One region of the Paenibacillus lentus genome, then DNA from elsewhere that is predicted to be linked to it. Evidence: a T-box and tRNA genes for the amino acid it is inferred to sense, from the RefSeq annotation. Region 1 holds a T-box; the other holds one or more tRNA genes.
The links. The T-box of region 1 lies ahead of tyrS (tyrosine--tRNA ligase). A T-box ahead of a tRNA ligase gene usually reads a tRNA of that ligase, here a tRNA-Tyr.
Positions count from the first base shown of each region.

Region 2: it encodes a tRNA-Tyr, which carries the amino acid that the T-box ahead of tyrS (tyrosine--tRNA ligase) is inferred to sense. The anticodon was not compared.

Region 1 covers NZ_CP034248.1:4,789,966-4,793,348, reverse strand. The annotation lists gene EIM92_RS21705 (LURP-one-related family protein) at 1-558, shown strand, start outside; gene EIM92_RS21700 (DUF2089 family protein) at 1,054-1,353, shown strand; gene EIM92_RS21695 (hypothetical protein) at 1,354-1,635, shown strand; T-box leader at 1,705-1,939, shown strand; gene tyrS (tyrosine--tRNA ligase) at 1,998-3,257, shown strand.
Region 2 covers NZ_CP034248.1:1,894,571-1,897,953, reverse strand. The annotation lists gene EIM92_RS08445 (cation:proton antiporter regulatory subunit) at 1-124, shown strand, start outside; partial or broken gene EIM92_RS08440 (aldo/keto reductase) at 267-945, opposite strand; tRNA gene EIM92_RS08435 (tRNA-Leu) at 1,130-1,211, opposite strand; tRNA gene EIM92_RS08430 (tRNA-Leu) at 1,238-1,323, opposite strand; tRNA gene EIM92_RS08425 (tRNA-Cys) at 1,334-1,407, opposite strand; tRNA gene EIM92_RS08420 (tRNA-Gly) at 1,419-1,493, opposite strand; tRNA gene EIM92_RS08415 (tRNA-Gln) at 1,500-1,575, opposite strand; tRNA gene EIM92_RS08410 (tRNA-His) at 1,599-1,674, opposite strand; tRNA gene EIM92_RS08405 (tRNA-Trp) at 1,702-1,775, opposite strand; tRNA gene EIM92_RS08400 (tRNA-Tyr) at 1,786-1,871, opposite strand; tRNA gene EIM92_RS08395 (tRNA-Thr) at 1,875-1,950, opposite strand; tRNA gene EIM92_RS08390 (tRNA-Phe) at 1,966-2,041, opposite strand; tRNA gene EIM92_RS08385 (tRNA-Asp) at 2,165-2,241, opposite strand; tRNA gene EIM92_RS08380 (tRNA-Met) at 2,258-2,331, opposite strand; tRNA gene EIM92_RS08375 (tRNA-Val) at 2,349-2,424, opposite strand; tRNA gene EIM92_RS08370 (tRNA-Glu) at 2,527-2,601, opposite strand; tRNA gene EIM92_RS08365 (tRNA-Ser) at 2,640-2,731, opposite strand; tRNA gene EIM92_RS08360 (tRNA-Asn) at 2,735-2,810, opposite strand; rRNA gene EIM92_RS08355 (23S ribosomal RNA) at 2,989-3,383, opposite strand, start outside.

The DNA of each region.
Region 1 (3,383 bases):
TATTTAGTTCGAAAAAAGGTGCTTTCCGTACTGGGAGCCAAGTTTCACATTTATAATGCCAATAATGAGGAGCTGATTATGTTCTCTCAAATGAAGGCTTTTAAGCTCAAGGAGGACATTCGGCTTTATAGCGATGAGAGTATGAGCGAGGAATTGCTGACGATCAAGGCGCGTAGTGTAATCGATTTTTCTGCTACTTATGATGTGCACGATGCGCGTACAGGTGAGCATGTCGGAAGCCTGCGGCGAAAAGGCATGAAGTCCATTTTGAAGGATGAATGGGTTATTCAAAATGCCGCCGAGGCTGAAATCGGTCGGATTAAGGAGGATAACAGGCTGTTTGCATTACTGCGCCGATTCCTGACCAACTTGATCCCGCAGACTTATAGTGTAGAAATGAATGGCAGCACGATTAGTACTTTTAAGCAGAATTTCAACCCATTTGTCACGAAAATCAATGTAGATTTCTCCAGCGATCCGTCACATACGCTTGATCGCCGTCTTGGACTTGCCGCTAGCGTATTGTTATGTGCGATTGACGGGCAGCAGTCGGGTTAGTAGGGGATAGAAAGCTAAAGTGCTAAGATGCTAAGGGATCTAAGGAATCTGAGTAATCTGAGTAATCTAAGGGGTCCCTCCACAGTGTACATAACCGCGTTTAATTCCATTCATGGAATGTTAACAGTGATCAGCAATTAGGCTAACAGATTTCCAATGAGGATTAGCAACCGTTTAACAATCGAGGGGCTTACAAAGCCCCTCGCGTATCATATTAACTGGAAATTACTTTTTCAGGCTAGAACCTTTCGTTTTCCTCTCCGTTTCAAAATTTCTTCTTACGTTGCTTCTGTATACTCAAAGCTTAAAAATATCAGCTTCAATTTGAACATTTACCTCCATAAAGGTGCCATACACCATTTTCTCAGGATCATATTCCTGTATCTACTATATTAATAAAATTAAAGTTTTTTTAATAAAATTAAAAAATAAATGAAAATACTATTTACTTTTGTTGATTTTTTGGTTATCCTTGGGAACAAGGGGGGAGAAAAGATGGTAGAGCGGAATATACCTTCGTGGATTTTATCCTTAGACTCAGAAGATATCGAATTTATGCGCAAGTTCATAATCAATTCTGGTTCCTTGAAGGATCTTGCAAAAGCATATAAGGTCTCTTATCCGACTGTTCGCATACGATTGGACAGATTAATTCAAAAAATCGAGCTAGTCCAGGATGATGAATCACAACCATTGGTTAATTTCGTTAAGAAACTGGCCATTGAGGAACGTATAACATTAGAAGATGCGCGACTTATTATCGAAAAATATAATGCGGAGAGGAAAGGGATATAGATGCCGGATTTAACTGTATTTTTCATCATTGTTGGTATGTCAGCGTTTCAGTATTTTATGGCTAGCAGAAATAGTTTCATACTTGGTGCCGTCGTACCTCTATTGTTCACTGCGTTGGTCACATGGATGTTTATAACCAGCAGAATTGAAAGTAAGATTGCGTATAGTGTATTACTTGTTATTGGATTGATTATCTTAATAGAAGAGTGGGCAAGAGGTCGGAAATCTTTTCGCAAGCGTCAGCAGAAGGAAATGGAGATCATGATAACCAAAGATTTATAATTCATTTCAGGGGAAAAATACATTTGACAATCGAAAATCAATTCACTATACTTTCTGTAAACTTATATGTGAATTACGATGATGGAGCAAAGTAGCGGGCAGTCACTGCTTACCAGAAAGCCAGGGGTGGATGGAACCTGGCAGCATTACTGATCCCTTGCGAATTACACTCCGGAGTATCTTGGGTAATGCCAAGCGGGTTGGCTCACGATATTGAGCTGAGAGTGGTATGATGAAGCTGGCCGGCTATGAATAATCATCGTACAATTTGGGTGGTAACACGGTTAATTTAATCGTCCCTGTAGTCTAATCTGGACTAGGGGACGATTTTTTATTTTATGGAATATAGGGAGCTGAATAGGTTGAATATTATCGATGAATTGGAATGGCGCGAAGCGATTAATCAACAGACGGACGCGGAGGGACTCCGTAAGCTGACCGAGGAGAAGGCGATTTCTTTGTACTGTGGGGTGGACCCGACGGGAGACAGCATGCATATTGGGCATTTGATTCCTTTTATCGTGCTGAAAAGATTTCAATTGGCAGGGCATAAGCCTGTCATTCTCATTGGCGGCGCAACTGGAACGATTGGTGACCCGAGCGGGCGTCAATCCGAGCGCAGTCTGCAGACGTTGGAGCAAGTTCAGGCTAACGTAGAAGCGTTAACCGCGCAAATGAAGAAGCTGTTCATGACCGATGGGGACAATGAGCTGAGATTGGTGAACAACTACGATTGGACGCACCAATTGAACGTAATTGATTTCCTGCGGGATTACGGAAAAAATTTCAGCATCAATTCGATGCTGGCCAAAGATGTCGTAGCAAGCCGCTTGGATAGCGGGATTTCGTTCACGGAGTTCTCGTATCAAATTCTGCAGTCGATGGACTACCTGCATCTGTATCGGGAAGAGGATGTGCAGCTGCAGGTGGGCGGCTCCGATCAGTGGGGGAATATCACAAGTGGGCTGGATCTCATCCGCAAAAAAGAAGGTCCGGAAGCCCAAGCGTTCGGCTTAACGATTCCGTTAATGCTGAAGGCCGATGGCACGAAGTTCGGCAAAACAGCCGGTGGCGCAATCTGGCTTGATCCGAAGAAAACGACGCCGTACGAGTTTTACCAATTCTGGGCGAATACCGACGACCGTGATGTCGTCAAATATCTGAAGTATTTCACCTTCCTGGATAAAGAAGCGATCGACGCGCTGGCTGAGAAGGTACAGACCGAGCCGCATAAGCGCGAAGCGCAAATTACGCTGGCCGAAGAAATGACCCGATTCGTGCACAGTGAGGAAGCGCTGGATCAAGCCAAGAGAATTACGGCAGCTCTCTTCAGTAGGGATATAAAGTCACTGACCGCCGATGAAATCGAACAAGGCTTCAAAGAAATGCCGACCTTCGAAGCGGCCAAGGAATCCAAGAACATCGTCGACTGGCTCGTTGACGTAGGCATCGAACCATCAAAACGCCAAGCACGCGAGGACATTACCAGCGGCGCAATCTCGCTGAACGGCGAGCGTGTCAATGAGCTGGAGTTCGAAATCACAGTCGACCTGGCCATCGAAGGCCGCTTCATCATCGTCCGCAAAGGAAAAAAGAAGTACCATTTGGTGAAGTTGGTTTGAGAGTAGTTTAGGGGTAAAAAGCGTAAGACACAGCATTTTCCTGCGGGAGGGTGCTGTGTTTTTTACAGAAGGGAATACAAAGTAAAAAACCATCTCAGGATTGCAGCTGAAGGTGGGTTCTCATCC
Region 2 (3,383 bases), 2.4 Mb from region 1:
TCATTCCAAACACATCAATCCTGGTCCGGATCTGCTACTTACAGCGGGCGCATTAGTTGTCGTTATCGGCGAGCGTCTGCACCAGCAGCAGATTAGACAGATTTTATTGAATGGAAGTGCTTAATGTTCTGCCTTCTAACTGAATACTAGCCTGGCGGTTATTTACAACTAGCCAATTAAAATCAGAAGAAGCGCTGTAAGTTCTAATAGAACTCAAGGCGCTTCTTTCTTATATAGCCCGCAGTATATGTTACTACACCGCTTGACTAGAAATCGAAATTGTCAGGATCCGGGCCAATACGCTTATTCTGATTCAAATTATTAATCTGCTCTATCTCTTCTTGAGTCAATTCGAAATCAAATACATTTGCATTTTCAATGATACGATGTTCCTTGGCGGATTTAGGTATCGTAACAATTTCATTCTGCAGATCCCAGCGAATTATAACCTGTGCTGTCGACTTGCCGTATTTGGCTCCTATAGTTTTAAGGACTTCATTATCCAATAGTTGACCTTGAGCTAGAGGTGACCATGCTTCAATTTGGATTCCCTGAGACTTACAATAATCCCTTAGCTCCACCTGGCTAAGCAAGGGATGTAGTTCTACCTGATTGATCACTGGCTTGATTTCAGCATTTTCCAGCAAATCCTGCAGGTGATGAATTTGAAAATTAGAAACTCCAATGGAGCGAACACGTCCATCTCTATGTAGTTTCTCAAGTGCTTTCCAAGTCTCTTTATATTTACCCTTAACTGGCCAATGAATTAAATACAGATCCAGATAATCCAGCCCCAGCTTATTCATGCTAGTATCGAATGCCTTCAGTGTATTTTCATAGCCTTGATCAGAGTTCCATACTTTTGTTGTAATTGAACACGCCAAGACCTAGCCATGGCATCTGTTCTCCATTCGACAGGGTTACTGTGGATTGCATGTTCCTCATTCTGTAGCAAGCCTCCTTAATAAGTTAAAAAATCTTTGCTAAGAACTATCTCATACCCAAAATATACTTTACAAGTACTAAAGTCAAACTTCCTTCTCCTATGCCTATGCGAAAAATTTATCAAAATAAAGAAGGTATATAAAATGGCTTACGTAAGCCATTTTATATACCTTCTTATTCATAATACCGATGGCCGGACTCGAACCGGCAAGCCTCTCGGCACCGCATTTTGAGTGCGGCGTGTCTGCCAATTCCACCACATCGGCATAGTGTAACTTCAACTCAATACAAGTGCGGAAGACCAGACTTGAACTGGTACGGTAGTAACCTACCGCAGGATTTTAAGTCCTGTGCGTCTGCCGATTCCGCCACTCCCGCAGAGTAATAATGGAGGCGCCACCCAGACTCGAACTGGGGATAAAGCTTTTGCAGAGCTGTGCCTTACCACTTGGCTATGGCGCCATATATATAAATGGAGCGGACGACGGGAATCGAACCCGCGACCCTCGCCTTGGCAAGGCGATGCTCTACCGCTGAGCCACGTCCGCAACATATGGCTGGGGATATAGGATTCGAACCTATGGAATGACGGAGTCAAAGTCCGTTGCCTTACCGCTTGGCTAATCCCCAATATATGATTTTTTAGATGAAAATGGGGCGATCGATGGGACTTGAACCCACGAATGCCGGAGCCACAATCCGGTGCGTTAACCCCTTCGCCACGACCGCCATAATAAAAGTATGATATTGTAGAACTGGCAGGGGCAGCAGGAATTGAACCCACACTAACGGTTTTGGAGACCGCTGTTCTACCTTTAAACTATGCCCCTATGGTAAAACTGGTGGAGGCTGATGGATTCGAACCACCGAACTCGTACGAGAACAGATTTACAGTCTGCTGCGTTTGGCCACTTCGCTAAGCCTCCATGTGGTGCCGGCGAGAGGACTTGAACCCCCAACCTACTGATTACAAGTCAGTTGCTCTACCAATTGAGCTACACCGGCATTTTCAATTATCAATGGTGGCTCGGGACGGAATCGAACCGCCGACACGAGGATTTTCAGTCCTCTGCTCTACCGACTGAGCTACCGAGCCATATAGGATAGTTCCCTTGGATCCTTCACCTATTCCGCTGCGATCAGCTCATTAGAGTGACAGTTTCCAGAGCCAAGCTTGCGAATCCTTAACGGATTCTGATCCTTTATTCAAGGAAGTTAATGGCGGAGCCGACGGGATTCGAACCCGCGATCTCCTGCGTGACAGGCAGGCATGTTAGGCCTCTACACCACGGCTCCACACTAGGTAATACAATTGCGGGGACAGGATTTGAACCTGCGACCTTCGGGTTATGAGCCCGACGAGCTACCGTGCTGCTCCACCCCGCGTCAGTTATAAAATTATATGGTGGAGGCTAACGGGATCGAACCGCTGACCCTCTGCTTGTAAGGCAGATGCTCTCCCAGCTGAGCTAAGCCTCCAAGGAAAGACAATTTCTATTGTACCATATAACCCATCTAGAAATCAAGTTATTTTTATGGTACTCGTTATTTCTCATACTTTATCCGTAGTATTAAAGAAAGTGGTGACCCGTAGGGGATTCGAACCCCTGTTACCTCCGTGAAAGGGAGGTGTCTTAACCCCTTGACCAACGGGCCATATATGTATCACATTTCAATAATACTTAAATAAATAATGGCGGAGAGAGAGGGATTCGAACCCTCGAGACGCTTGTGACGCCTACACGATTTCCAATCGTGCTCCTTCGGCCAACTCGGACACCTCTCCATATGGCTCCCCGAACAGGACTCGAACCTGTGACAACTCGATTAACAGTCGAGTGCTCTACCGACTGAGCTATCAGGGAACAATATTCACCTCAAGCTTGATCGCTTGAAAACTGGATACGAAACTTCATTTGCGTGTTAGCCCTTACTTGGTTCACCGGGGCCCCCGAAGTTTATCCTTCCGAAGTAGTTTGCTTTGCAAACCTTCAGTATTCGGTATACTCTTCGAAGCCTCCGCTTCACTTTTTGGGGTAAAGTTTGGATAAGCCCTCGACCGATTAGTACCTGTCAGCTCCATACATTGCTGCACTTCCACCTCAGGCCTATCAACCTCGTCGTCTTCAAGGGGTCTTACTAATTGGGAAATCTCATCTTGAGGAGGGCTTCACGCTTAGATGCTTTCAGCGTTTATCCCATCCGCACGTAGCTACCCAGCTATGCTCCTGGCGGAACAACTGGTGCACCAGCGGTGCGTCCATCCCGGTCCTCTCGTACTAAGGACAGCTCCTCTCAAATTTCCTACGCCCACGACAGATAGGGACCGAACTGTCTCACGACGTTCTGAACCCAGCTCGCGTACCGCTTTAATGGGCGAACAGCCCAACCCTTGGGACCTACTTCAGCCCCAGGATGCGATGAGCCGACATCGAGGT